DNA from 4 places in the Turicibacter bilis genome. Region 2 is predicted to be linked to each of the others. Evidence: predicted binding sites of a transcription regulator. Region 2 holds the regulator's gene; each other region holds the start of a gene.
The links. The regulator HrcA, encoded in region 2, represses chaperone genes, less so after heat shock. The targets are predictions, from matches to a motif close to TTTTAGCACTNNNNNNNNNNNAGTGCTAAAA.

Region 1 (7,644 bases), 440 kb from region 2:
TGAAACGGTTAGTGGTATTTTGTTTGAAGCGGGAAAAGGATTAGGTTTAGAAATTCAAGAAACCGTATTACCTCAGTTATCGCATGTTTATGATCAATTAGAAGAATTAATTTCAAAATTTGGCGATATGAATAGTTTAGTGCAAACAGCTCATAATGGTGGAATTCAATTAAAAGACTTAATTGCCTCAATTCAGACCGATTTACCATTGATTGAAACGACCATTACTTCTGCAAAGACAACGATTACTTCTTTAGAAAGTTTCATGGATACTTCAAAATCAGCGCTAAGTGATTTCATGCCGACCTTAAAAAATGATCTGTTATTAATTCAGACGATTGCTGATGAACTAAATACTTATGTGAGTCAAATAGAAGAGGCCATTCTAAGTGGGTCAGACAAAGCTCCTGAATTGATTGAGAACTTAATTACAAAAGTAGAAAGTACTCAAAGTTTAGTGCGATCATTTGTTAAAGTATTAGAGAGTTTCAATAAATTCCCAGCTGGGAGATTTGATGATTTAATTTCACAGTTACAGGGTGTGAATGGAGAATTAGATAAAGCTAAAGACTTTTTACAACAATTACATGATACTACTGTTAATGGTGGAGAACCTAATTTAACGGTTTTAAATAACATCAAAACTTTATTAAGTAGTGTTTCAAGTACAGCGAGTTCCATTTATAATCGTTTTGATAGTGCTATTGTGCCATCTTTAAATAATGTCATTGATCAGGCTTATAGTACAGCAACTAATGTCTTACAAGTTTTAAAAGAGGCTGAAACAAAATTACCAGATGTTGCTTCCTTATTAAATACAGCGTATGAAGGAGCAGATAAAGGAATTGACGCCATTGAATATATCAACTCAAAATTACCTGAAGCAGAGAATAAAGTAAGAGAAGTGACTGCAAAACTTGGTGATATTAATGAAAGCCAAAGTTTACAAGAGGTGTTAACGTTACTTCAAGAAGCAGTGACGGAACGTCAAAACTTTATGTCATCTCCCGTCGATTTAGTTGAGGAAACCATCTTCCCAATGCATAACTACGGTACTGCGATGACACCATTTTATAGTGTACTCGCTCAGTGGGTCGGAATGACGTTATTAATTTCAATGTTATCGGTTCATGCAAAAGGCGAATATCGTCCAAGTGAAGAATATTTTGGAAAGTTCTTGTTGTTTGCAACAATTGCACTTGTTCAAGGTCTTATTATTGCATTAGGTGATTTATATCTTTTAAATATCTACTGTGTCAATCCAGGTTTATTTATTGTTGGAATTTTATTCACGAGTATCACATTTACTTTTATCGTTTATTCACTCGTTTCAGTATTTGGTAACGTTGGAAAGGTTGTCTCAATTATTCTATTAGTCTTACAAGTGGCAGGTTCAGGAGGAACTTTCCCAATTCAATTAACACCTAAGTTCTTCCAAATTATTAATCCATTTTTGCCTTTTACATATGCGATTTCTTTTGCACGTGAATCGATTGGTGGAATCGTGGAAAATGTTTTAGCAAAAGATATTATCATTATGTGTATCTATAGTGTGGGGGCAGTTCTTATTTCATTATTTTTAAAGAAACCAATTAATAAGTTATTACAAGGATTTGCTGAGAAATTTGAAGAAAGTGGGTTAGGGGAATAATCGCATGAAAATCATGCGATTTTTTCTTGGAATTTACTGTGATAGCGGATTAAAATGTTGACACCAAATTTAGGGTATGATATATATTTGATATGGGTGTTAGCACTCTAATGATGAGAGTGATAAAAAAAGAACAGAGGAGCGATTAAATTGAAACAATTTAAAGCAGAGTCAAAACGATTATTAGATTTAATGATTAATTCAATTTACACACATCGTGAAATTTTCTTACGTGAGTTAATTTCGAATGCAAGTGATGCGATTGATAAACTATATTATAAAGCCTTAACAGATTCAGATTTAAGCTTCAATGCAGATGATTACTTTATTAAAATTTCTATTGATGAAGAAAAGCGTCAGATTACGATTTCTGATACAGGAATCGGTATGACAGAAGCGGAGTTGGATGAACATTTAGGGGTTATCGCTAAAAGTGGTTCATTACAATTTAAAAAAGATACAGAGTTAGAAGATGGTCATGATATTATTGGACAATTTGGGGTTGGATTTTATTCAGCTTTCTTAGTGGCTGATAAAGTGACTGTCATTTCAAAAGCTTTAGGAGCAGAAACAGCTTATAAGTGGGAATCATGTGGAGCCGATGGATATACGATTGAGCCATGTGAAAAAGCAACGGTTGGAACAGACATCATTTTAACAGTAAAAGAAAATACAGAAGATGAAAACTTTGATGAGTATTTAGATGTCTATAAATTAAAATCAATTATCAAAAAATATTCAGACTTCATTCGTTATCCAATTAAAATGGATTTAACACGCTCACAACTAAAAGAAGGTAGTGAAAGTGAATATGAAGAAGTCACAGAAGAACAAACAGTTAATAGCATGGTTCCAATTTGGAAGAAAAATAAACGCGAATTAACTGATGAAGATTATGAAAACTTCTATAATGAAAAACACTTTGGATTTGATCAACCATTAGCACATATTCATTTAAGTGTAGATGGAACAGTAAGCTATAATGCTATTCTTTATATTCCAGAGAAGATGCCATACGATTTCTATACAACAGAGTATGAAAAAGGATTAGAACTTTATTCAAGTGGTGTCTTAATCATGAATAAATGTGCCGACCTATTACCAGATTACTTTAGTTTCGTCAAAGGAATTGTCGATTCAGAAGATTTATCGTTAAATATTTCTCGTGAAATTTTACAGCATGACCGTCAATTAAAATTAATTGCAAAGAACATTAAAACGAAAATTAAAAATGAATTAGAAAAAATGATTAAAAATGATCGTGAAAAGTATGAAACATTCTATCAATCATTTGGACGTCAATTAAAATATGGTGTTTATTCAGACTTTGGAGCAAACAAAGACGTGCTACAAGATTTATTAATGTTTGCTTCATCTCATGAAGATAAATTAGTGACATTAGATGAATACGTGTCTCGTATGAAAGAAGATCAAACGCATATTTACTATGCCGTAGGAGATTCTATTGATCGTATTAAAAAGTTACCACAATCAGAGGCTGTGTTAGATAAAGGATATGAGATTTTATACTTCACAGAAGATATTGATGAATTTGCGATTAAAATGTTAATGTCATACCAAGACAAAGAATTTAAATCAGTTTCTAGTGCGGATTTAGGATTAGATACAGATGCAAAAGAAGAGGAAGCAACAAAAGAGTTTGCAACGTTATTTGAAAATATGACGTCAGTATTAAGCGGAAAAGTTAAAACTGTTCGTGCAAGCCGCCGTTTAAAATCTCATCCTGTTTGTTTAGCTAATGAAGGGGATTTATCAATTGAAATGGAAAAGGTATTAAACTCAATGCCAAATGGTCAGCAAGTAAAAGCTGATAAAGTATTAGAAGTTAATGTTAACCATGATGTGTTTAAATCATTACAAGCTGCATATGAACATGACAAAGAGAAGTTTGATTTATTTACAGATGTCTTATATAATCAAGCACGCTTAATCGAAGGTTTAGATATTGAAGATCCAGTGGCCTTTACAAATAATGTTTGTCGATTAATGAAATAAAAAAATGGGTGACTATCAATGATAGTCGCCTTTTTTGATAGGATAAAAAGTTGTTTAATGAATTAATAGAAATGGAACTTTAATCAAAAGAATTAAATCCAGTGATATTAAGTTGTCTTTTGAATTGCTATTAAAAAATGTAGGGTAATGCGGGTTTAATATGCTTTGGTAGAGTAAAGACGAAACAAAGGAATTTTTAAAACTTTATTTTCATAGACTTACAATAACGATGATAAACTAGCAAAATTAAGTAGGGGATAAAAATGATAAGGGTAATCCTTTACAGTGTTTTCACTTTATGTTTGATAGCTGTCGTTTATGTCATGATCTATCAGTTTCTATTTAGATATGATGAAAGTTGTTCAAAATTAAAAGTATTGAATTTAGAAAAAGCAATCGACGATTTTTATTTATCAGAAGAAGATTATATAGAAAATATGACTAAATATGTGTACCCCAAACTAGAGAAGTATAGAAAAAGTGAGAGCTTTATGAATGATGGACATACGATTGTGTATGAAAGTTATCTTCTCGAAGAACCTAAAGCGACGATTATTATGATACATGGAAACTGTGAGAAAAAAGAGAAGTATCAAGAAGCAATTTATTATTTTTTAAATATGAACTATCAAGTCTATATCTTTGATCAATATGGTCATGGAGAGTCAACCCGTAGTCCAAGTGATAGAAATTTAGTTGATGTAGATCATTATGCTGTTTATGTGAATGATTTGCGTTATTTAATCGAGGAGATTGTTATAAAAGAAGTGAAGATGACTCAAATCGTTTTATTCGGACATTCGATGGGCGGGTGTATTGCTGCCTTATTAGCTGAGCAGTATCCAACGCTTATCGATGGCTTGATTTTATCATCACCAATGTTTCAAGTAGATACTGCAGGAATTTGGGAAGGATTTGCTTATCCGTATATTAAGTTAGGTTGCCTATTAGGAAAGAAAACAGATTACTTAGTGGGAGAACCTTATCGTCAAGAATTAGAGCAAGAAATCACTTCAACTCACTTATTAACCAATAGTCAAAAGAGAGGAAGTTTTATGTATCAACAACGATTTACAAGTAGCACTTCTCCAACATTCGGTTCTTCTTGGCAATGGGTAAGAGCATCAATCGATGCCATTCATCAAGCACTTAAGAAAGAAAATATTGCTTTCATAGACGCTCCAATCTTATTATTTCAAGCAGAAGAGGATAGAGCTGTGCTGCCATATGGTCAATATTCTTTTGCAAATTCAGCTCATGAAATTGATTTTTATTTAATTGAGAATGCACAGCACGAGTTGTATATAGACCATCACGCCCTAGAGGCACCACAATAAACGAAAATAAAGTGTGCGTTGAATGAGATGGCTTAGGTTCACTCACAATATGTTGTACAATCAAGGACGATGTTTCTTGGATCGAATAGACCGATATATAGACTGTTCTGACAACTTCTCTTTGAACCACATTTTGTCCCTGAGGACGTATAGTAGAATAATAATCATGAAGTTGGCATTGTACGTAAATTATATTCAAAGGAGAATTCAGACCATGGATGTTCTTTACAAAACTTGTTGTGGGATTGACGTGCATAAGATGAAATTGGTTGCCTGTTTGTGTAAAGGCCACAAGCAAGAAATCAAGGAATTTAGTGCCAAAACAAAAGATATCAAAGCAATGGCTAATTGGCTTGAAGAGAATCAATGTGAAATGGTAGCGATGGAATCGACTTCTGTTTATTGGAAACCACTGGTTAACATCTTTGAAATGCGCGGTTTAAATTATATGATCGTGAACGCCAAAGACTTTAAAGCTGTTCCTGGTCGGAAGACAGATGTTTTAGATAGTGCTTGGTTAGCCGATTTACTTCGCCACGGTTTACTTAAATCAAGCTTTATTCCAAGTCGTGAACAACGTGAATTAAGAGAGGCGACAAGGTATCGCAAAGCGATAACTGAAGAAAGAGCTCGTGCCCTTAACAGACTTCAAAAATTATTAGAAGGTGCAAATATTAAAATTGGTTCGGTTCTTTCAACTATTACAGGTAAAACAACGATGAATCTACTGGATTATGTTCTAAACAATGATGAAATGATGGATGAAAAAACAGCTGAAACCTTAATTATCAGTCGGATATCGGCTTCTGTTAAAGAGGTGACAGAGGCGATGGAAGGAATTATGACCCCTTTTCAAAAAATGATGATGAAACAAGTTCTCACGCATCTTCATGAATTATCTGAAAGAATTGAAGAGATGGATATCATCATTGAGACGTATATGGCAGAATATTGGGAAGCGATTAAGAAGCTTGAACAAATTCCTGGAGTCGGAAAGAAAAGTGCGGAAATTATTTTAGCTGAAATCGGATTGGATATGAATCAATTTCCAACTGCGGGGCATCTAGCTTCATGGGCAGGTGTAGCTCCTGGAAATAATGAAAGTGCGGGCAAAAGAAAAAGCGGGCGAACCCGCAAAGGAAATAAGATACTAAAATCGACCCTCGCACAGGCTGCGAAATCAGCAGCTAAGAATAAAAATAGCTTCTTTCATGCTCAGTATCAACGAATTGCCATCAGAAGAGGAAAAAATAGAGCCACCATGGCGGTCGCTCATTCCATCCTAATCGCCATCTATCATATGTTGAAAGACGACCAGGAGTTTATTGATTTAGGATCCGACTACTACCATCAATTTAATACCGAGAAAAAAATCAACTCATACCTGAAAAAGTTAGCTGCTTTAGGATACAGAGTTGATGAGCATTCTACGATATCACCAGTCGGATAATTTATTATCGTAAAAAACAAGTGATTTAAAACATAAAAACACAAACAATTGTTGTTGAAAGTTGCCTTTATTTCGACAGTAATTTATGACATGATTCGAGGCCTACAAGGGAGGTCTTTTCAAAGCTGACCTCACGGAGGGAGTTTGTATTTATTTTCATAGTAGAAAAGGATGAAATTATTCAATCTTATTTTAATCAAATGAAAGAGTTTATTGAAACTAAAATTTTAAAATAGAAAGATGTAGCAATTATTAGTAATAATTGTACAGCTGATTATGTTTATTAATTCTTTGGATTAGCATATTTTATTCCTATAGTAGGATTGTTTTTTCAACTGAAAATTATTTGAAGTTTATGGAGAATTTGAAAGAGTATATATCTAAAGATATTAAATTTATAACTGTAAGTGAGAGGAAAAATGAGTTCATTAGAAATAATAAAGACTTAATCAATTATCCAATAGGAAAAATAGGGAATGTTGAAATTTATTTTACGCATTATTACTCACAAGAAGAGGCACACAGGAAATAGTTAAATCAGATTAGATGAATTGATTTAAATAAAACTATTTTCTTGTTAACAGAAAATGAATTGACGGAAGAAATACATATAGACAAGCTTTTGAAAATAAAACTTATAAAAAAGATTTGTCTAACGTACAATAAATACAATTGTGAGAATACTTATCATTCTGAAAGAGTTAGCCAGATGGAGAATAAATCTTGATTACCTAAAATTGTACTTAATCTAGTAGACTGGCATTTAATTATTAATGATAATAAAGACTAGATATTCGAAATAAATAGCAGCTATCAGACGAAGCAAGTATTGATGTATGGAAGTGGCGATGTAAAGGTAAAATGCAGTGAAGAATGAGATGCTGTTTACCATTTATGTGACATTTGTCTAGAACCACACATCTGGCGTGAAGCTTATGAGTTTTCAGAATAGGCAGTATCGTTAGTTTTAATCTACAATATAAAGTCGACGATGATTGTCACTAAATCTTCATTATTTAAAAAGTATTTGATTCGTTAGAGAGGATTAAAAAACTGCTTTACCATCAAATATTCATCGATATTTTAAAACCTTAGTGAATGATTCATTAAGGTTTTTTATGGAGTTAATATGTTGAGGATATGTAAATAAGGAGCTTAGAACTCAGCATATTTGTAGAGAAGCATTATAC
Region 2 (7,644 bases):
CAACTTGGAATGATGAAAGTAAACATTAAAGAAGAAGATTTAGAATATTTACGTCAATCAGTGAAGAAAAAAGATTCAGGCAAAGGTAAAATGATTCATAAACGTAACACAAACGTTGGGATTCAACTAGACTTACGTGGGGAACGCTATGAGGATGCGATGTTACGTTTAGATAAATATATGGATGAAGTCCTGTTAGCAGGATATCAAACCGTGACAATCATTCATGGTCATGGAACGGGAGCTCTTCGCCAAGGGGTTCATAAATATTTAAAGAAAAACAAACATGTTGCTTCATTTAGATTCGGTGGTGCTGGTGAAGGTGGTACAGGAGCAACTGTGGTTGAGTTAAAATAATAATTAAAGACATAGGGTACCCTATGTCTTTTTTCGTACCAGAGTATTAAGTTACTTTATAAAATAATCCAAAAATTTCCTATAAATACTTGAGGTTCATGTTAAAAAATGGTACATTAAGTTTAGACAAGAAAAATCGTATAGAGGTAGCGGTGCATCAGAGTATTATTTGGAGTCGGCAGACAGTGAAAGATAAGAAAGGTAATCATCGCCGAAAGCTAGCATTGGCAGATGCCTAGCTTGGGGTTGCAGGGAATACCTGTAACACTCCTTCAGAAATGAAGAGGAGCTATTAATCAAGCGGACTTTAAAAAGGTAAGTCGTGTTTAATAGCACGACTTTTTTTGTTGAAGAAAATCAAAAGGGGAGAAAAATTGATATGAAAAAATTTATTGGAGTTTTAGCATTAGGTTCGTTGTTAGTTGGGTGTGGAGCAAACGGAACAAATTCAGAGGATCAATTTATTGTAGGAATGGAGTGTAATTATGCTCCATTTAACTGGCAAACAGATAAGGAAACGGAAACAGCTGTTTCAATTGGTGGAGCGGGATTATGTGATGGTTATGATATACGAGTGGCCTCACAAATTGCAGATACGCTGGGGAAAGAATTAGTCGTTAAAAAATTAGATTGGGATGGATTACAGCCAGCACTTCAATCAGGGGAAATTCATGCCATTATTGCAGGGATGACAGCGAATGAAGAGCGTGAACAAGGAATTGACTTTACAACACCATACTTTGAATCTGAAATGGTCATGATAGTTAAAAAAGATGGAAACTATGTGGATGCCACTTCAATTAATGACTTTAGTGGAGCTAATGTCATCGGACAAATGAATACAAATTATGATGAAATCATTGATCAAATCAAAGATGTTAATCATTTAACGCCACGTTCAAGCTATCCTGAATTAGTTCAAACATTATTAGCAGGAGAGTCTGATGGAATCACAGCTGAATTACCAGTTGCCGAAGGAGTTGTCCAAGCGAATCCAAGTTTAACAATTATTCATTTTGCTGATGGGGAAGGATTTGATGTAGATACATCTGTATCAATTGGGTTAAAAGAAGGAAGCCGCGGATCAGATTTCTTTAATAACGTACAAGCTGCTTTAGATCAAATTTCTGAAGCGACACGTCAGGAATGGATGAATGCTGCACGCGAAACAGCGCCAACAGGAGAGTAAGAGGGTGTTTATGATGTTTCAAGTTGATTTTTTTGAGAAAGCTTTTGATTTATTTACAAATAATTTTAATTTATTTTGGTATGGGATTAAAATTACATTATTATTAGCCTTATTGGGAACAATATTTGGATTAGTTATTGGTCTTGTTTTAGGAGGGATTCGTGCCATTGCCATCGAACCTCGTGATTCGATGGGAGTTAAGGCTATAAAAAAAGTATTACATTGGATTGTGGGGTTGTATGTGTGGTTCTTTAGAGGAACGCCGATGATGGTGCAAGCAATGTTTTTATATTATGCCTTAAGACCTGTCCTTGGGTGGGATGCGATGACAGCAGGGATTGTAATTATTTCTGTGAATACGGGTGCTTATATGGCGGAGATTATTCGTTCTGGGATTCAATCCATTGATAAGGGGCAAATTGAAGCTGCACGTAGTATTGGAATGACGAGCTCGCAAACCATGAGATACATTATTTTACCACAGGCCATCAAAAATTCATTCCCATCTATCGGAAATGAATTTATCGTTAATATCAAAGATAGTTCGATGCTAAATGTCATTGGGGTGATTGAAGTTTTCTTTCAATCACGATCAGTAGCTGGTAGTGCGATGTTATATTCAGAAACATTTTTTATTACTTGTTTGATTTATTTAGTGTTGACAACGATTACGGCGCAAATTTTGCGATTTATTGAGAAAAGAATGAATCTGCCTAAAACATCTTTTCCAGCGTCACAAACTGTACCTAATACGCTTGACTAAGGAGGATCATAGTGGAAGCGAATCATATTATTGAAATCCATCGTTTGAAAAAACATTTTGGGAATTTAGAAGTTTTAAATAACATTGAGTTTCATGTAAAAAAAGGAGAAGTTATTACAATTATTGGATCAAGTGGAAGCGGGAAATCAACCCTTTTACGTTGTATTAATTTATTAGAGAATCCAGATAGTGGAGAAATTTTATATCATGGAAAAGATATTTTAAAGGGAAATATTAATATTAATCATCATCGAACAAAAGTGGGAATGGTATTTCAAAGCTTTAATTTATTTCAAAACAAGACGGTTTTGGAAAATTGTATGATTGGTCAAACTAAAATTTTAAAACGAAGTAAAGAAGAAGCGAAAGAAAAAGCGATGTTTTATTTAAAAAAAGTGGGAATGGAGCAATTTGCAAACTGTAGTAGTACACAACTATCAGGAGGACAAAAGCAACGTGTTGCCATTGCGCGAGCCCTTTGTATGGATCCAGAAGTGTTATTGTTTGATGAACCAACTAGTGCACTCGATCCAGAGATGGTTGGTGGTATCTTAGATGTCATGAAACAGTTAGCGGATGAAGGATTAACGATGATTGTGGTAACACATGAAATGGGGTTTGCAAAAGAGGTTAGTGATCGTGTGGTCTTTATGGATAAAGGGGTTATTGCTGAAGAAGGCACACCTGAGCAAATCTTCATAAATCCAACGCAAGAGCGTACAAAAGAATTCTTACATCGTTATTTATCTAAGAGCCTTTAGGAGAGTTATTCAGTTCATATTTTTTAATGACAGTTATGATGAAACGATCTATAAAATTCATGTTTTTGAAAATTTTAGTTCATGCTCTTGTGGATACATTCTGATAAATGTGAGATAATATGGGGGAAAGTGCAAATTATTTGTAATTTCATGGAAATGTGCTATACTAAAGTATAGAAAAAGGGTATAAAAGGAGGAATGAACATGTCAGTCATTCATGCAACAGAAGAATCATTTGCTCAAGAAATCGCAAGTGGATTAGTATTAGTTGACTTCTATGCTGATTGGTGTGGACCATGTAAAATGATTGCACCAGTTTTAGATGAATTAGCAACAGAGTTAGAAGGAACAGCAAAAATTGTTAAAGTAAACGTAGATAACTGTCCAGCAGTTGCAGCTGAATATAAAGTAATGTCAATTCCAACATTAATTTTATTCAAAGATGGACAAGCAGTTCAACAAACAGTAGGTTTCCAACCTAAAGCCTCATTATTATCATTAATTGAAACAAATAAATAATGAAATTTAAAAAAGAGGGTACACTATGCATTGTACCTTCTTTTGTTTTATTATCAGCCATTGTCTATCTCGAAAACGTCTGATTTGAGTTTGTATAATAAAGATAAAAAACAAAAAAATTAGCACTATAGTGTTGACAGTGCTAATAGAGTTTTATATAATGGTATTAGCACTTAGGGTTAATGAGTGCTAAAAGAGGTGTTTACATTGCTAACAGAACGTCAAATATTAGTTTTAAAGGCAATTGTAGAAGAGTTCATACAAACTGCACAACCAGTTGGTTCGCGAATCCTTTCTAAAAAGGAGGAGTTAAACTTCTCTGCTGCAACCATTCGTAATGATATGGCGGATTTAGAAGATTTGGGATTTATTGAAAAAACTCATACATCAAGTGGTCGTGTGCCTAGTCAGAAAGGCTATCGCTATTATGTAGATTTTATTGTAAATCAAGAACCGATGGAGACAACACCAGAAGTAGGAATATTTAGACAATTGTTAGATCAAAAACAATTTGAACGTGAAACAACGATTAAAGAAGCTGTGAAGCTCTTATCGAGTTTGACTAACTACACATCGATTTTACTTGGACCTTCTAGAGATTATAGTCGAGTGAAAAAAATTCAACTTGTTCCAATCTCAGAACGTCAAGCGGTGTTTGTTTTGATTACAGATCAAGGCCATGTAGAAAGTCGAACAATTACTCTTCCAACTAATATTGATATGACTAGAATGGAAAGCATTATCAAAGCACTCGATGAGTTATTAGTAGGAGAATACATTGGACAGGTTCATGAAAAATTGACAGAAAGTTTTGAACATCAATTACATGATTTTATTTCTTATAAAGAAGAAATTATGTATACGATGCTACAACTTTTAACCCAGTCATTAAATCAACAAAATTATATTTTGAGTGGGAAGTCAAATATTTTAAAACAACCTGAATTTAACGATTTAGATAAAGCGTATCATTTATTTAATATGATTGAAGCTGATGAAATTGTTAAAGTAATAGAAGCCGACGAAGACGGCCATCAATTAACGGTTAAAATTGGACAAGAGAATGAGATTAAAGCGATGGAGAATTGTACGCTAATTACAGTTCCTTATCAGATTAGTGATCATGAATTTGGTAAAATTGCGGTACTAGGTCCGACCCGAATGGAGTATCGTAAAATTATTCCACTTCTTGAACAAGTTGCTCGAATCATGTCTGATTTATATAAATAGGAGGTGGGACGATTGAATAAGGATGCCCAATCAGTTGAGGAATTAAATGAAGAAAATGTGGAAGCTGTAGAATCAACGTGCTGCCAAGAAGAGTCTGAAGCAACAGAAACAGTTGAAACAATCTCTGAAACTGAAAGTTTAAAGCAGCAAATTGAAGAGTTAAAAGATCAATTGCTACGTAATGCGGCAGAGCTTGAAAACTTCAAGCGTCGTATGAATGAAGAACGTGCACGTGAAGTAAAGTATCGTTCGCAATCAATTGTAACAAATATTATTCCAGCAATTGATAACTTTGAACGTGCATTATCAAGTACGGTTGAAGATGAAAATACGAAAACATTCTTAACAGGATTTAAAATGATCCATGCTCAATTAGTGGATGCTCTTAAACAAGAAGGAGTAGAAGTAATCGTAGCAGAGGGTGTTGCTTTCGACCCAACAGTACACCAAGCAGTGATGCAAGAAGCTGTAGAAGGTGTAGAATCAGGAATGGTATTACAAGAGTTACAAAAAGGATATAAGCTAAAGGATCGTGTGATCCGACCATCAATGGTAAAAGTTAGCGAATAATATAGATTAAGGAGGATGAATCTCTATGGGTAAAATTATCGGTATCGACTTAGGAACAACAAACTCATGTGTTTCTGTAATGGAAGGTGGAGAGGCAAAGGTTATTGCTAATCCAGAAGGAGCTCGTACAACACCATCTGTTGTTTCATTTAAAGGTGAAGAACGTCAAGTTGGTGATGTGGCTAAACGTCAGGCAATTACGAACCCAAATACAATTATGTCAATCAAACGTCATATGGGAACAAACCACAAAGTGACAGTTGAAGGGAAAGAATATACACCACAAGAAATTTCAGCAATCATTTTACAAAACTTAAAAGCTACTGCTGAGGCTTACTTAGGTGAACCAGTAACAGAAGCTGTTATTACAGTACCTGCTTACTTTAATGATGCTGAGCGTCAAGCGACAAAAGATGCTGGACGTATCGCTGGTTTAGATGTAAAACGTATTATTAATGAGCCAACTGCAGCTGCATTAGCATACGGATTAGATAAAACAGATAAAGAACAAATCATCTTAGTATATGATTTAGGTGGAGGAACATTCGACGTATCTATCTTAGATTTAGCAGATGGAACATTCGAAGTATTAGCTACAGCAGGAGATAACCGCTTAGGTGGAGATGACTTCGACCAAGTGATTATTGATTGGTTAGTTAAAGAGTTCAAATCAGAAACTGGTGTTGATTTATCAGCAGATAAAATGGCAATGCAACGTTTAAAAGATGCAGCTGAAAAAGCGAAAAAAGACTTATCAGGGGTAACTTCAGTCCAAATTTCATTACCATTTATCTCAATGAATGCCACAGGTCCTTTACACTTAGAAAAAACATTATCTCGTGCACAATTTGATGCGATGACTGCACCGTTAGTAGAACGTACAATGGGACCAGTTCGTCAAGCATTAAAAGATGCAAAAATGACAGCTAATGACTTAGATCAAGTATTATTAGTTGGTGGATCAACTCGTATCCCAGCAGTTCAAGCAGCAATTAAAAATGAATTAGGAAAAGAACCTAATAAAGGAGTAAACCCAGATGAAGTAGTAGCAATGGGTGCTGCAATTCAAGGTGGAGTCTTACAAGGTGACGTTAAAGACATCTTATTATTAGACGTAACTCCATTATCATTAGGTATCGAAACAATGGGACAAGTTATGACAGTATTAATCCCTCGTAACACAACAATCCCAACTTCAAAATCACAAGTATTCTCAACTGCAGCGGATAACCAACCAGCAGTAGATATTCATGTCTTACAAGGTGAACGTCCAATGGCAAGTGATAATAAAACATTAGGACGCTTCCAATTAGGAGATATCCCACCAGCACCACGCGGAATCCCTCAAATCGAAGTAACATTCGATATCGATGCAAATGGTATTGTAAATGTTAAGGCAAAAGATTTAGGAACACAAAAAGAGCAACGTATCACAATTACTTCAGGATCAGGATTAACTGACGAAGAAATCGATCGCATGGTACGTGAAGCTGAAGAAAATGCAGATGCAGATGCTAAACGTAAAGAGCAAGCAGAACTTCGCAATGAAGCAGAACAATTAATCTTCGCAGCTAAAAAATCAGTCACTGAATTAGGGGATGAAGTAACTGCAGAAGAAAAAGCAAATGTTGAATCTGGTGTTGAAGCATTAGAAAAAGCATTAAGCGAAGGAAATGTAGATGAAATTAAAGCGAAAAAAGAAGAACTTGAAAAAGTGGCTCAAGAATTAGCAGTTAAAGTTTATTCAAAAGCAGCTGAAGCTGGGCAAGCCGCTCAAGGTGGAGCAGAATCAGGTGACGATTCAGTAGTAGACGCTGAATATAAAGAAGTATAATAAAAAAGTAAAAAGTCAAAGTCTACTATGACTTTGACTTTTTTTTATGGTATAGTTAGGAAAGTAAAAGAAGGAGGGTAAAAAGGCATGGCAAAACGTGATTATTATGAAGTCCTTGGGGTTTCAAAATCAGCAAGTGATATCGAAATCAAACGTGCTTATCGTAAATTAGCGAAACAATACCATCCCGATGTTTCAACAGAGGAAAATGCAGAAGAGAAATTTAAAGAAGTTCAAGAAGCTTATGATGTGTTAAGTGATGAACAAAAACGTGCTGCATATGATCAGTTTGGACATGCAGGAGCAGAAGGCTTTGGTGGACAAGGTGGATTTGGTGGCTTTGGAGGCTTCGGCGGTGCCGGAGGATTTGAAGACATTGGTGATATTTTTGAAAGTATGTTCGGCGGAGGATTTGGTGGCT
Region 3 (7,644 bases), 1.3 Mb from region 2:
TCATGTCTAAAGAAGCACTTGGTTATGAGATTATGAATCGTTTATTACAGATTTTAGTGAAGAAAAGAGGGATAGTATGTTAGTCGTTATTGATGTAGGAAATACGAATATTACACTAGGAGTTTATGACCAGGATGAATTAATTGCAAATTTTCGGCTAACGACTAAATTGCAACGAACATCAGATGAATTTGGAATTACGTTATTTTCATTCTTCCAAACAAAGAATATTGATCCAAAGGGGGTTGAGGATGTTTTAATCTCTAGCGTTGTGCCTAAGATTATGCATTCTTTAACAAATGCTATTCGTAAGTATTTTAATATTGAACCAATCATTGTCGGCCCAGGTATTAAGACCGGTATTAGTGTGAAAACTGAAAATCCAAGAGAGGTGGGAGCTGATCGTATTGTTGATATTGCAGCAGCATATCATATTTATGGTGGTCCAGCGCTTGTTATTGATTTTGGGACGGCAACAACCTATGATTATGTCAATGAAAATGGTGAGTTTGAGTTTGGGGTCACGTCACCAGGAATTGAGATTTCTGCTCAAGCTTTATGGACACAAGCTGCAAAGTTACCTGAAATTGAAATTAAAAAGCCTGCGACGATTATGTGTCGTAATACGATTACGAGTATGCAAGGTGGATTAGTTTATGGTTATATCGGTCAAACGGAATACATTATCAAAAAAGTAAAGGAAGCTGTTGGTAAAGACATTAAAGTGGTAGCGACTGGTGGACTTGGGCGTATCATTTATAATGAAACTGATATGATTGATATTTATGATCCAGATTTAGCTTTTAAAGGAATGAAAGTTATTTATCATAAAACAAAGGGATAAGAAGATTATTGATCGTTGATAAAAAGGAATCAAATGTATTTGGTTCTTTTTTTATGTTCAGGCAAAATAAAAGGAAAATTATGGATTTGTTATTGATAGTAATCACAGATTTAAATATAATAGGAGAAGTAATTCTACTAATGAGACTTAATGATGATCAGTTGACATCAATTAAGTAAAGCGTTAGGGGGATTAAAAATATTATTCAAGACGTTGCATTCAGAAGAAGCGACAGTGGAGGAGAAAGAAATGAATCAATCAAGTAAGAAAACCAAGTATTTAGTTTTAGTCACCATGTTTTGTAGTATTGAGGTATTATTGATGTTTACCCCTCTTGGATTTATTCCAATTGGGCCGATGAAGGCCACAACCATGCATATTCCGGTTATTTTAGCAGGGATTTTATTAGGAATCAAAGGGGGTGCAATTACTGGTCTTGTCTTTGGGATTTCGAGTGTTGTCAATGCCACGATTAATCCAACGATTTTATCATTTGTATTTACGCCTTTTTATTCGCTTGGCGAGTATCACGGAAATTTCATGAGCTTAGTTATTGCTATTGTACCTCGTGTATTGTTAGGCGTATTAGGTGGTTTAATTTATAGTTGGTTTAAAAATCGAGATAAAAATATGATTGGCGGAGGCGTAACAGCACTATTGTGTACAGTTCTACATACGGCGATGGTATTAGGAATGATTTATATCTTTTTTGGACCAAGTTATGCAGCTGCTCAAGGGTTAGATACAACACAGTTATTAATGGCCTTAATTGGATTGGTATTTACAAATGGTCTTTTAGAAGCCTGTGTAGCTACAGTTGTAATTGTACCATTAGTAAAAGTACTAGAGCCAATGGCTCAAAAAATGGGCTTAACTCATATGAATATAAAGTTAAATAAAGTTGAACGCTAGAGCTTTAAGCTAGGAGTAATTTTCCTAGCTTTTTTTGATTCGTCAAATAATTGATTTTAGTAGGTGATTTTGATAGAAGAATAGGAATAAATGTTAATATTAAGCATATTAATCATTAGGTAGACTATAATAAAAAGGATTTTGGTTTAAAGTATTGCCATTATTTATTCATCTTTGTATAATTTATTTAATAGCACTCATATAGGTAGAGTGCTAAAACGAGGAGGGACATACATGTTAAAACCATTAAACAATAATGTTGTACTTGAGATTGTTGAGGTTGAAAAGACAACAGCTAGTGGAATCATTCTTTCGGGAGAAGCTTCAAAACCAAAACATTCAGAAGGAGTTGTAGTTGCCATTGGTGATGGAAAGTTATTAGATAATGGGAAACGTCATCCAATAACTGTTGAGGTGGGGCAACGTGTTATCTATAACGGATTTGGTGGAACAAAGGTCTCACATCAAGGAAAAGAATTAGTTATTTTATCCCAAGATGATATTTTAGCAATTGTTGAGTAAGTTAAATTTAGTTTAATATATTAATTTTGATTTAAGGGAGGATTTAATATTATGGCAAAAGAAATTTTATTTGCTGAAGATGCACGTCGTGCGATGATTCGTGGAGTGGATAAATTAGCGGATACAGTAAAAGTAACTTTAGGACCAAAAGGTCGAAATGTCATTTTAGAGCAAAAGTTTGGAGCGCCTCAAATTATTAATGATGGGGTTTCAATTGCAAAAGAAATTGAATTAGAAGATAAGTTTGAAAATATGGGAGCTCGTTTAGTAGCTCAAGTTGCAAGCCGTACGAATGATGTAGCTGGAGATGGAACAACAACGGCAACGGTTTTAGCTCAAGCGATGATTCGTGAAGGAAATAAAAATATTGTAGCGGGAGCTAATCCAATAACGATTCGTCGTGGAATCGAGCGTGCTGTGAAAGTGGCTGTTGAAGCATTAAAGGCTAATTCTAAGCCGATCGAAGGAAAAGAATCAATTGCTAACGTAGCTGCGATTTCTGCTGCAGATGAAGAAATCGGGAAATTAATTGCTGAAGCTATGGAACGTGTTGGTAATGATGGAGTGATTACTTTAGAAGAGTCTAAAGGCTTTGAAACAACAATGGATATTGTTGAAGGAATGCAATTTGATCGTGGATATTTATCATCTTATATGGTGACAGATACAGATAAAATGGAAGCTGTTTTAGATAATCCATACATTTTAGTCACAGATTCTAAAGTTGGTACGTTACAAGACATCTTACCAATTCTTGAGCAGTTAGTTCAAACAGGACGTCCAATGATTATCATTGCTGATGATATTGAAAATGAAGCATTAGCAGCATTAGTTGTTAATAAATTACGTGGAACATTCAATGTGGTAGCTGTTAAAGCACCTGGATTTGGTGATCGTCGTAAACGTATGCTTGAAGATATCTCAATTTTAACTGGTGCTCAATTAATTACTGAGGAGTTAGGATTAGACCTTAAAAATACAACATTAGATCAATGTGGCCGCGCTGGACGTGTGATTGTAACAAAAGATCATACAACCATTGTTGAAGGAACTGGTTCACAAATTGATATTCAAGCTCGTATTGCTCAAATTCGTGCAGAGTTAGAAAATACGACTTCAGAATTTGATAAAGAAAAATTATTAGAACGTTTAGCAAAATTAAGTGGAGGAGTTGCCGTGATTAAGGTTGGGGCAGCGACTGAAACTGAATTAAAAGAACGTAAATTACGTATTGAAGATGCTTTAAATGCGACACGTGCAGCGGTTCAAGAAGGGATTGTTGCTGGTGGTGGAACAGCTTATATGAATATTTACAATGATGTCGCTAAAATTGAAGCAATCGGCGATGAGGCAACTGGGGTTCAAATCGTTTTAAAAGCTTTAGAAGCCCCAATTCGCCAAATTGCTGAAAATGCTGGAATTGAAGGTTCAATTATTGTTTATAAATTAAAAGAGTTAGATCCTGGATTTGGATATAATGCAGCGACTGATGAGTTTGTGGATATGTTTAAATCAGGTATTGTGGATCCAACGAAAGTCACTCGTTCTGCTTTACAAAATGCAGCGAGTATTTCAGCTTCATTCTTAACTGCTGAAGCAGCTGTTGTCGAAATTGAAAAGCCACAAGCAGTTCAAGCCCCAAGTGATATGGGTGGAATGGGAATGATGTAATAAAAAATCTCTAGATTTATCTAGAGATTTTTTTTATGATGAAATAAGATAAGTTATAATAAAGAAGATAACTATTGGAGGTTTTTATGAAGGGAATCGGAACAGATATTATCGAGATTAAACGTATTAAACAATTAAACCACCGTGAACGCTTTATCCATAAATTATTAAGTGAAGAAGAGTTTAGGTTATATCAATCCTTCCAGCATGAAAAAAGGCAGAATGAATTTTTAGCAGGACGTTGGGCAGCCAAAGAAGCTTTATATAAAGCGTTAGGATCCTATTGTGATGGAAAATCATATAAAGACTTTAGTATTATGAATGATGAACGAGGAAAGCCTTATTTATTAAGCCCAACGATCGAAAGCGTTCATATTAGTATTAGTCACTGTGAGAATTATGCGGTTGCATTTGTCATCTGGGCATAAAAAAATCAGCTAAATTTAGCTGATTTTTTTATTGAATTAGTAACGTCTATCTGGTGCAAATAGTAAACCAATATTAATAAGTCCGGCAATTCCTACTAAGGCGTAAACAACGCGTGAGATGATTGCATCTTGTCCGCCAAATAAGAATGCAACAAGATCGAATTGGAAGAATCCAATAAGACCCCAGTTAATTGCACCAATTACCGTTAAAATCAAAGCAATACGTTGAATTAACGACATAGTTTTCGCTCCTTCCTATTTTGGATATTTATAGTATTTAATTAATAAGGGAGTTTTATGTATTAGAAAGCATAAATTAATTTAATATTTCATAGTATTAATTGAAATTGAACTTAATAAAGAGGTGGATAGCGATGAAGAAATTATGTTTAATGTTCGCAGTAGTGCTTACCGTGCTATTAGCTGCATGTGGAGAAATGTCTCAGCAAGACGTTGTTGACAAGCTCACGAGCAACTTAGAAGATGCTAAGTCATATTATGCAACAGGTGTGATGGAAGTTGATAATAATGGCCAAGTGTATCAGTATAATGTTGAGGTAGCTTATCAAAAACCAGAGAATTACAAAGTTACGTTAAAAAATGAAACAACAAACAATGAGCAAATCATACTAAAGAATGACGAAGGTGTCTTTGTATTAACACCTGCGTTAAATAAGCAATTTAAGTTCCAAAGTGATTGGCCATTATCAAGTTCACAAGTTTATTTATATCAATCATTAATGACTGATATTTTAAACGATGCTGAAGTAAAGTTTGAATCTGGAGAAGAGAATTATACATTTGAAGCTAAAGCGAATTATCATGGAAATCGTGATTTAGTTTCTCAAAAAATTACGTTTGATAAAAAATCATTAACTCCAGCAGAAGTTTACGTAGTTGATAGTGAGGGAGAACCTCGTATTTCAATGAAATTCTCTTCATTTAATTTTGATGAAAAACTTGCAGATGGATACTTTGATTGTCAACAAACAATGGAGTATTCACAAGAAACAATGGGTGAAGGTGTTATCAATGTGTTAGATGATGAGTTATACCCAGCTTATTTACCGGAAGGAACAACGTTAGTTAATAAACAAGCGATTGACATTGAGGAAGGTCAACGTATTATTATGACATTTAGTGGTGATCAAGATTTCACAATGATTCAAGAGCCTGTTACATATAATGATTCAGTAGGTGTGGAATCTGTTGCAGGTCAACCTGTAATGATTAATGGAACAATTGGTGCGTTAAGTGAAAATTCAATTACATGGGTTGAAGGTGGAGTTGAGTGTTTCTTAGTTTCTGAGACATTGGATACAGAACAATTAGTTTCAGTTGCAGCATCAGTTTCAAATCTTGCTGAAAAATAAGAGATAAAAAAGACGATAACCTTTAATAGTAGATAAAAATTAATAGTAAGAGAAGTAATCTAAGTTAAAGATTGCTTCTCTTTTTTATGTTAGTCAAAAAAATGTAATAGTTGATAGATCAGATTAAATGGATAAAACTTTGATTTTTTATGATCTTACAATTGGAATAATTTAATTTGAGTTGATTAATATAATTTTTATCATCGAATGTAATGATAATTTCACACTTTTCACTTACTATTTGACTATGTCCCAGGAATCGTAATTTTTCAGTATAACGAGTGGGAGATTCTGATAGGATATTAGAAGATATAATGGATTTGGTTATAGTTAAACACAGTAAACTGATGACAATGACTAAAGAGCTTATTATAATCAGTGAGATTATTTTATGATGACTCATCTGCTTCATGGAAACCTCCCCTATCTGAAAAGAAACTCTTTAGTTTATATTAAAAAAACTATGTTTTTCGTGTGTACAAAATGTATTCATTTATGTTAAATTTTAAATAGATATTTTTTCACTATTGGAGAGTGTTAGGATGAGTACAAGATATAAAGTATTAGTGGCGGAAGATGAAGTGAAAATTAGAGAGATTTTAGTGGATTTTTTAACGGATTATTATGAAGTGATTGAAGCTAAAGATGGGGAGGAAGCACTACGTTTATTCCATTCACAACAAATTGATTTAGTGCTCTTGGATTTAATGATGCCAGGAAGAGATGGGTTTTCTGTTTTAAAGGAGATTCGCTCAGTGTCTAAGGTGCCAGTCATGATTTTAACAGCGCGCTCTAGTGTGGAAGATCAAGTTAAAGGTTATGATTTAAAAGTGGATGATTATGTTACAAAACCATTTGATAATAAAGTTTTAGTAGCAAAAATCAATCGTCTATTAGCTCGTGTGAATGAAGAAGATGAAGTAGAAACCTATGAGCTTGCTTTTGATGGGTTAGTTGTGAATAAATTATCACGTACGGTTCGTATTGATAATGAATTAATCGATTTTAGACCAAAAGAATTTGATTTATTAGTCTTTTTAATTGAAAATCACCGTATTGCTTTAGATCGTGATCGTATTCTAGATGCGGTATGGGGAATTGATTATTTCGGTGATACCCGAGTCGTGGATACACATATTAAAAAAATCCGTAAAAAATTAGGAACATACGCGAAGTACATTCATACGGTATTTGGAGTTGGATATAAATTTGAGGTGATCTAAAGTTGCGCTTAGCTACCAAGATTTTTTTATTACTTTTTGGCTTGTTTTTTGCAACGATTAGTTTAGACATCGCAGCCCAATATTATTTTTATGATTTTGCTTATCCAAGTTATAAACAAAATCAAATTTATCAGCTCGTTTACGATATAAAAGAAGAAGTCCCCAATTTTGAGCGACACACCAATGACTTTTTTTCGTATATGAATGAGCTTAAAAGCGAGTATTTAGTTCAATACAAGCTTCATAGTTCAAATACTTCGCAGTTAAATTTAGATCGTTTAACTGATAATGATATTTTCTTTGAATCCAAGAATGAAGAAAATGTGACAACATATCACTATTATACGAAGATTACGTTTAAGGGTGGAGAGCAATGGATTATTGAGGTTTCTTATTCTTTGCAGGTCTTAGGGGAAATGTTATCAGTTTTCACGAATTACTATATTTTCATTTTTATGATTCTCGCGATTTTAGTTCTGTTTTTTGCCATTTGGCTGACCGAACATATTACAAAACCGCTACTTCATATGAAGCGGGTAACAGAAAATATAGCAAATATCAATTTTACAGAAAAATGTGAAGTGACATCTGATGATGAATTAAAAGAGCTGGCAACGAATATTAATATAATGAGTGATAATTTAAATAATACGTTAACGAAGTTAAAGGTT
Region 4 (7,644 bases), 560 kb from region 2:
CTTTTTCATTCTTATCACATTCTGATAATGAAATAATTCCTTCATCTCTTAATGCTTCAATCAAAAAATATATCCAACTAAAAAAGTCTGAATCATACTCCTTATATTATTCAGACTTCTTCTACAGCTTATTGTGTTTCGATTTCTTTTAAAAGATTCTCATAATCTTCATCTGCATTCTCTGATTCTTCTATGATCTCCTCAATTTCTACGACACTTACTTGTTGAAGTTCAACAAGATTGCTAACTTTTTGAACAAGATACCCCATCACCCCTAAGCAAAGTGTATAAAAAGCATATGGCGTTACATTTGAAAGATAGTAATTAATCACATCTGTTAAATTTTCAGAGACAACAAATCCTTGCTCAACGATTGAAGCGATATAATCATAGCACGTATACACATTATATAAAGCTATTCCACCCATAAGAACAGCTAGAACATAGACTCCAATCGTAACTTTTGAAACACTTTTAAATTTATTTTTCTTCATAACAGCCTCCTATTTCACTTAACTATTTTACTATTTCCCAACAATTAGATAGGACTAGATAAATTATTTATCCAACCTACTGAATGTTTTCTCTTTCCCAAGTTCATCTTATGAAAAACCATGTTAATCTCATCTTAACACCTTTACCTTAAAATTATCTTAAATACTAATACACTATTAAGTTATTTTACATTCATCCTCTCTGTATTTGTTTGTTCCTCACATATAAAAAGCTCATAGAGCTTAAGTCTCTATGAGCCATGATTCATTAATTTTTTTCATATGATAAGACGATATTACCATCAACAGCATCAACAATAACCGTTGTATCCATTTCGATTTCTCCTGCAATTAATGCACGTGCAAGTTTTGTTTCGATTGTACGTTGAATGAATCGTTTTAATGGACGCGCTCCATATACTGAGTCAAATCCCGCTTCAGCTACATAAGCATGAGCTGCATCGGTTAAGCGAACCGTAATACGTTGCTCTGCCAAACGCGCATTTAATCCAGCAATAAATTTATCGACAATTTGATAAATAATAGATTCTGATAATGGATTAAACGTAATAATTTCATCAATACGGTTTAATAACTCTGGTTTGAAATAATCACGTAAAACTTCTAACACTTGTTCCTGAGCTTCTTCAAAGTTAGGATTTTCAAGTAAGATATGTGATCCAATATTTGACGTCATAATGATGATGGTATTTTTAAAGTCTACTGTACGACCTTGTGAATCTGTAATACGTCCATCATCTAAAATTTGTAATAAAATATTGAATACGTCTGGATGAGCTTTTTCAATTTCATCTAATAAGACGATTGAGTATGGTTTACGACGGATGGCTTCTGTTAACTGTCCACCTTCTTCATATCCCACATAACCTGGAGGCGCTCCAACTAAACGAGAGACCGCATGTTTCTCCATATACTCACTCATATCAATACGAACAATATGTTCTTCACTATCAAATAAGAATTCCGCTAATGCTTTAGCAATTTCGGTTTTACCAACCCCTGTTGGCCCTAAGAATAAGAATGAACCGATTGGACGATGTGGATCTTTAATTCCAGCACGTGCACGAATAATGGCATCACCGACTAAATCAATGGCATCATCTTGTCCCATGACACGACGTTTTAATTCTTCTTTTAAATTTAATAATTTTTCACGTTCACCTTGAACGAGTTTCGCAATTGGAATCCCGGTCCAACGTGAAATAATTTCAGCAATTTCTTCTTCTGTGACATTTTCACGAAGTAATCGATTTTCTTTCCCTGCTTCATCGTGTTGCATCGCTTCAACTTCAGCAATTTGTTTTTCTAAGCTTGGGATTTTTCCATATTGTAATTCGGCTGCTTTTTCATATTCGCCACGTGCTTGGGCATCTTCTAATGCACGACGTGCCCCTTCTAATTCTTTTTTAAGATCCGCCACACCATGAATCGCTTGTTTTTCTTTTTCCCACTGTAATTTTAAAACATTTAATTCATCTTTTAAGTTCGCTAATTCTTTTTGTAACGCCTCTAGACGTTGTTTACTATTCTCATCTTTTTCTTTTTTAAGAGCTGCCTCTTCAATTTCAAGTTGAGTCACACGACGACTAATGCGATCCACCTCTTCTGGTAACGAGTCAATTTCAGTACGAATCGTTGCACACGCTTCATCAATTAAATCGATGGCTTTATCTGGTAAGAAACGATCCGTAATATATCGATCTGATAACGTCGCAGCTGCTACAATCGCACGGTCTGAAATGCTAACACGATGGTGTACTTCAAAGCGATCTTTTAATCCACGTAAGATTGAAACGGTATCTTCGACTGTTGGTTCATTCACTTGAACTTTTTGGAAACGTCGTTCTAAGGCAGGATCTTTTTCAATATATTCACGATATTCTTTCAATGTTGTAGCACCAATGCAGTGTAATTCACCACGAGCTAATAATGGTTTTAATAAGTTCCCTGCATCCATTGCACCATCTGTACGTCCTGCTCCAACAATGGTATGAATTTCGTCAATGAATAAAATAATACGTCCATCACTATTTTTAACTTCATTCAATACCGCTTTTAAACGCTCTTCAAACTCACCACGATATTTAGCACCAGCAACTAAAGCGGCTAAGTCTAATTCAAAAATCACTTTATCTTTTAAACTTTCAGGCACATCTTGTCGAACAATACGCCAAGCTAACCCTTCAACGATAGCAGTTTTACCAACCCCAGGCTCACCAATTAACACCGGGTTATTTTTTGTTTTACGAGATAAAATACGAATCGCACGACGAATCTCTTCATCGCGACCAATAACCGGATCAATTTTTCCTGATTTTACATCTTCTACTAAGTCACGTCCGTATTTTTCTAAGACTTCATAAGTTGCTTCTGGGTTTTGTGTCATCACGCGTGAATTCCCCCTTATCTGTGAAATAATTTCTTTTAAGTGCTTTTCATTAATCTGATGTTTTTTTATTAATTGCTTCATTTGATAATCTTTTGATTCGAGCATCGCAAGCAAGACGTGCTCCACTGATAAATAATCATCTTTCCAAGCTCGAGCATAATCATCTGCTTTTAATAAAGCACGATTTAAATCTGCTGAAACGTATGGATCACCTGTTGCTCCAGTAACAGCTGGCTTTTTATCTAAAATTTGTTTTAATTCTTGTAATATCTCTTGAATCGGATAGCCTGCCTTTGTAAAAACACGAGCGGCTAATCCGTCATGGTCTTGTAATAAGGACATTAATAAATGCGGGGTATCAATCTCTTGGTGATTTAATGAAGTTGCAAGAGACTGTGCATTTACTAAGCCCTGTTGTAGCTTTTCAGTCATTTTATTAATATTCATGATTCTCACTCCATTTCTTCATCATCTATGATGATACTATCATTATACTCTTGTTTTAGCACTCAGTCAATAAGAGTGCTAATAATTCCAAAATGTAAGTGTTTATTATTTTGTAAATAGCCAAGACTAATCACGTTGCACAAATTTACCACATCTTGTATAAGTTCATTTAACTTGTTCGCTATCTGTGTTATCATATTTATCCGGAGGTGTTTTAATGGAAACAAAGAAACTAATCGTAACAGACTTAGATGGAACTGCATTACAAAATTGGGAAACACTTGACCCAAATACAAAAGAAGCTTTAATCGCTGCAAAAGAAGCAGGACATATCGTTGTGATTGCAACAGGCCGCCCAGCACGTGCATCGTTACACTTCTACAAAGAGTTAGGTCTTGATACACCTATTATTAACTTTAATGGAGCTTATATACATCATCCAGAAGACGAAACCTTTGAGGATATTGTGGCTCAAATCCCAACAGAGGTTGTTTTAACTTTATTCGATTCAGAATTAAAAGATTATATCGTCAATGCCTTTTGTGAATACAAAGATCACTTATATGTCTTACATCAAGGGGATACTATTCGTGATTGGTTCCATATTGAAACATGTACATCAGTGAAATACGGACCATTTAAAGAAACATTAGACGAACATCCAAACGGATTCTTATTAGAAGCTAAAGAGGGATACCCAGAAAAAGTCATGAATTTCTTACGTGAAAACTACGGTGACATCGTGACATGCCGCAAATGGGATGGCGATAATGTCAACATTATCGAAGTATTTAAATCAAATACAAATAAAGCAACAGCCATCGAAAAATTAGCTAAATACTTTAACATTGAACAAAAAGATATTATCGCCTTCGGTGACGGAGATAATGATATCGAAATGTTAACATATGCTGGAGTCGGTGTCGCCATGGATAATGCCATCGATAAACTAAAAGCAGTAGCGAACACCACAACAAAATCAAACAAAGAAAGCGGCGTTGCTCACTACATCCACGAATACATCTTAACACCTAAAAAATAAATAATGAAAAAGGTCATGAGCTTTAACTAGCTTATGACCTTTTAATTTGGGACTGTTAAATTTTTAACAAAGCGTCTCATTGTACGTCTATTTTTTATAATAATCACTTGTTTTTCTACTCCAAACTGATCTAATTTCTTCAGAACCCATGGACGTTTTACACGTTTATAGTAGAAAGCTTTTTTAACCCTTTTAAAATTAAAATGCAGTATGGCATCTAAAATATTTTTCCATAACGGAAAATCTACAAAGACAACTCCATTGGCCTCATCCCCCATTAAAGTTAGTGCCCGATTATAGGTTGTTCTAACTACCCATTCATTATTATTTAATAGAGCCTCTATTGCTTGCTCACGATTGTCATGCTCAATAATTTCATCGCCATTTATTATTTCTAATCCTGTCTTTTGATGCATCCAATTAGTTAATCGGTACATTTTTGTCGAATTTTCCCCTAAAACAATCCACCTTTTCATTCATAAATCCCCCTTTTGTTCATCTTAACACTTTTCCGCCACAATATATGTTGAAATATTGTACAATATTCTAAAAATTTCAAAAAGACTTAATTTACCTCATTTATATTCAAATAAAAAGGAAATTATACAAAAAACTCATGGTTTAACCCATGAGTTTTTTTGTATATTTAATAATTATTTAACAACGATATTAACTAATTTTCCTGGAACAGCAATTGTTTTTACAATTTCTTTTCCAGCAACGAAGTTTTGAACATTTTCATGTGCCATCGCTGTTTCTAACATGTCTTCTTTTGAAATATTAGCAGCTACCTCGATACGAGCACGTAACTTACCGTTAACTTGGGCAATGATTGTAATGATATCCGATACTAATTTTGCTTCATCATATGTTGGCCATGCTTCATACGAAACAGTTCCCTCATGTCCTAAGACTGACCAGATTTCTTCTGTCATATGAGGAGCAATTGGATTTAATAATTTAACGAATCCTTCTGCATATTCACGTGGAATGCTTGTTGCTTTATATGATTCATTGATGAAGATCATCATTTTCTATCAATCTTAAACTTATTTATCTCTCATTTATTTTTTCTTCTAAAAAATAAATTCTTCTCGATATATACTATCTCTTAAGTAACCTATCCTTTTAATCTTAATTTTCGATATAATTTAGTTTAAATTTTATCTCATTAGATATACCCGCACCCTTTATGACAAACAAAAATATATTATCCTGTAATGAATTTTAACTGAGGTGATAGGGATGTATTATTATTCATCCAATTATGAATATCCATATAGACAAAATGCTACAACTACTACACAAGCAAAAATGCCATCATTGATGACAAGTTTAGGAGAAGTTGAGTTAGAAGGTTACTATGACTTATTTGTTTATGAAACGTTATTTTCTGTTATCGGAGCAACTTTAAAAATTCAAATGAGTACAGGAAGTATTGAAGGAAAACTCATTGGCACTAAACCTGATCATGTAATTTTGGAAAGTAACGGAAATACATTTTTTATACGTATCAAAGAGATTGTTTGGATTATGCCTGTTAAATAATTTCTAACGCTTATTTATTTCAATAAACAAAAAACCCTCTAATCAGTGGTGGGATTAGAGGGCTTTTAATAGTTATTCTAATTATTTAACAACGATGTTAACTAATTTTCCTGGAACAGCAATTGTTTTTACAATTTCTTTTCCAGCAACGAAGTTTTGAACATTTTCATGTGCCATCGCTGTTTCTAACATGTCTTCTTTTGAAATATTAGCAGCTACCTCGATACGAGCACGTAACTTACCGTTAACTTGGGCAATGATTGTAATGGTATCCGATACTAATTTTGCTTCATCATATGTTGGCCATGCTTCATATGAAACAGTTCCTTCATGTCCAAGCACCGACCAGATTTCTTCTGTCATATGCGGAGCGATTGGATTTAATAATTTAACAAATCCTTCTGCATATTCACGTGGAATGCTTGTTGCTTTATATGATTCATTGATGAAGATCATCATTTGAGCGATCGCAGTATTGAAGCTTAATTTTTCATAATCCTCAGTTACTTTCTTCACTGTTTCATGATAAACTTTATCTAATTTTCCATCGTTTTCAGCGACTACTTTTTCAGCTAATGTGTGCTCTGGAGTCACGAATAAACGCCACACACGATCTAAGAAACGACGGCTTCCATCTAATCCTTCAGTTGACCAAGCGATAGCTGCATCAAGTGGTCCCATGAACATTTCGTATAAACGTAATGTATCTGCTCCATGAGATTCAACGATATCATCTGGATTTACAACGTTTCCTTTAGATTTTGACATTTTCTCATTGTTTTCACCTAAGATCATTCCTTGGTTGAATAAACGTTGGAATGGTTCTTTTGTTTCAACAATTCCTAAATCGAATAATACCTTATGCCAGAAGCGAGCGTATAATAAGTGTAATACAGCATGCTCTGCTCCACCGATGTATAAATCAACTGGTAACCATTCTTTTAATAATTGTTTGGCTTCTTCTGTATTTAATCCAACATAGTCTTCACCTTGTTTTAAGATATAGCCAATGTAGTACCAGCAGCTTCCAGCCCATTGTGGCATTGTATTTGTTTCACGACGACCTTTTACTCCATCTTCACGTACAACTTCTAACCATTCTTTTGCATTAGCAAGTGGAGATTCACCTGTTCCAGATGGTTTGATGTTATCCATCACTGGTAATTCAAGTGGTAATTGATCGGCTTCTAAAACAGACATTGTTCCATCTTCCCACATAATCACTGGGAATGGTTCTCCCCAATAACGTTGACGAGAGAATAACCAGTCACGTAGTTTATAGTTAACTTTACGAGATCCAGCACCGTTTGCTTCTAACCATTCAATAACAGCAGCTTTAGCATCTGCATTGTTCATTCCATTAATGAAGTCTGATTCGATGTGAGCATCATCTCCAGTGAAGGCACCTTCTGTGATATCCCCTTCAATGACTTGCTTAATTGTTAAGTCATATTTCTTAGCGAATTCGTAGTCACGCTCATCGTGTGCAGGCACTGCCATAACAGCTCCTGTTCCGTAGCTTGCTAAAACATAATCTCCGATCCAAACTGGAACTTGAGCTCCTGTAATTGGATGAATTGCGTAAGCTCCTGTTGCCACACCTGATTTTTCTTTATTTAATTCTGTACGCTCTAAATCAGATTTTGCTTTTGCAGCTTCTTGATAAGCAACAACCGCTTCTTTACATTCAGGCGTTGTAATTT

Region 1: a site for HrcA is predicted at 1,749-1,779, ahead of htpG (molecular chaperone HtpG). Genes of this name have one in related genera too.
Region 3: a site for HrcA is predicted at 1,945-1,975, ahead of J0J69_RS10410 (co-chaperone GroES). Genes of this name have one in related genera too.
Region 4: a site for HrcA is predicted at 3,405-3,435, ahead of clpB (ATP-dependent chaperone ClpB). Genes of this name have one in related genera too.

What each region holds. Positions count from the first base shown of each region.
Region 1 is NZ_CP071249.1:201,061-208,704, forward strand. It holds gene J0J69_RS01020 (YhgE/Pip domain-containing protein) at 1-1,651, shown strand, start outside; gene htpG (molecular chaperone HtpG) at 1,802-3,667, shown strand; gene J0J69_RS01030 (alpha/beta hydrolase) at 3,931-5,004, shown strand; gene J0J69_RS01035 (IS110 family RNA-guided transposase) at 5,219-6,454, shown strand; gene J0J69_RS13455 (DUF1919 domain-containing protein) at 6,777-6,986, shown strand.
Region 2 is NZ_CP071249.1:639,730-647,373, reverse strand. It holds gene J0J69_RS03050 (endonuclease MutS2) at 1-357, shown strand, start outside; lysine riboswitch at 491-657, shown strand; gene J0J69_RS03045 (transporter substrate-binding domain-containing protein) at 737-1,546, shown strand; gene J0J69_RS03040 (amino acid ABC transporter permease) at 1,557-2,309, shown strand; gene J0J69_RS03035 (amino acid ABC transporter ATP-binding protein) at 2,321-3,070, shown strand; gene trxA (thioredoxin) at 3,275-3,589, shown strand; gene hrcA (heat-inducible transcriptional repressor HrcA) at 3,797-4,819, shown strand; gene grpE (nucleotide exchange factor GrpE) at 4,832-5,389, shown strand; gene dnaK (molecular chaperone DnaK) at 5,415-7,223, shown strand; gene dnaJ (molecular chaperone DnaJ) at 7,311-7,644, shown strand, end outside.
Region 3 is NZ_CP071249.1:2,146,150-2,153,793, forward strand. It holds gene coaBC (bifunctional phosphopantothenoylcysteine decarboxylase/phosphopantothenate--cysteine ligase CoaBC) at 1-83, shown strand, start outside; gene J0J69_RS10400 (type III pantothenate kinase) at 77-844, shown strand; gene J0J69_RS10405 (ECF transporter S component) at 1,094-1,756, shown strand; gene J0J69_RS10410 (co-chaperone GroES) at 1,991-2,278, shown strand; gene groL (chaperonin GroEL) at 2,330-3,949, shown strand; gene acpS (holo-ACP synthase) at 4,036-4,377, shown strand; gene J0J69_RS10425 (DUF378 domain-containing protein) at 4,414-4,617, opposite strand; gene J0J69_RS10430 (LolA family protein) at 4,752-5,750, shown strand; gene J0J69_RS10435 (response regulator transcription factor) at 6,293-6,973, shown strand; gene J0J69_RS10440 (sensor histidine kinase) at 6,976-7,644, shown strand, end outside.
Region 4 is NZ_CP071249.1:1,195,980-1,203,623, forward strand. It holds gene J0J69_RS05875 (hypothetical protein) at 1-64, opposite strand, end outside; gene J0J69_RS05880 (hypothetical protein) at 129-494, opposite strand; gene clpB (ATP-dependent chaperone ClpB) at 763-3,351, opposite strand; gene J0J69_RS05890 (Cof-type HAD-IIB family hydrolase) at 3,569-4,393, shown strand; gene J0J69_RS05895 (P-loop NTPase family protein) at 4,435-4,869, opposite strand; gene J0J69_RS05900 (class I tRNA ligase family protein) at 5,047-5,424, opposite strand; gene J0J69_RS05905 (YuzF family protein) at 5,639-5,941, shown strand; gene leuS (leucine--tRNA ligase) at 6,023-7,644, opposite strand, start outside.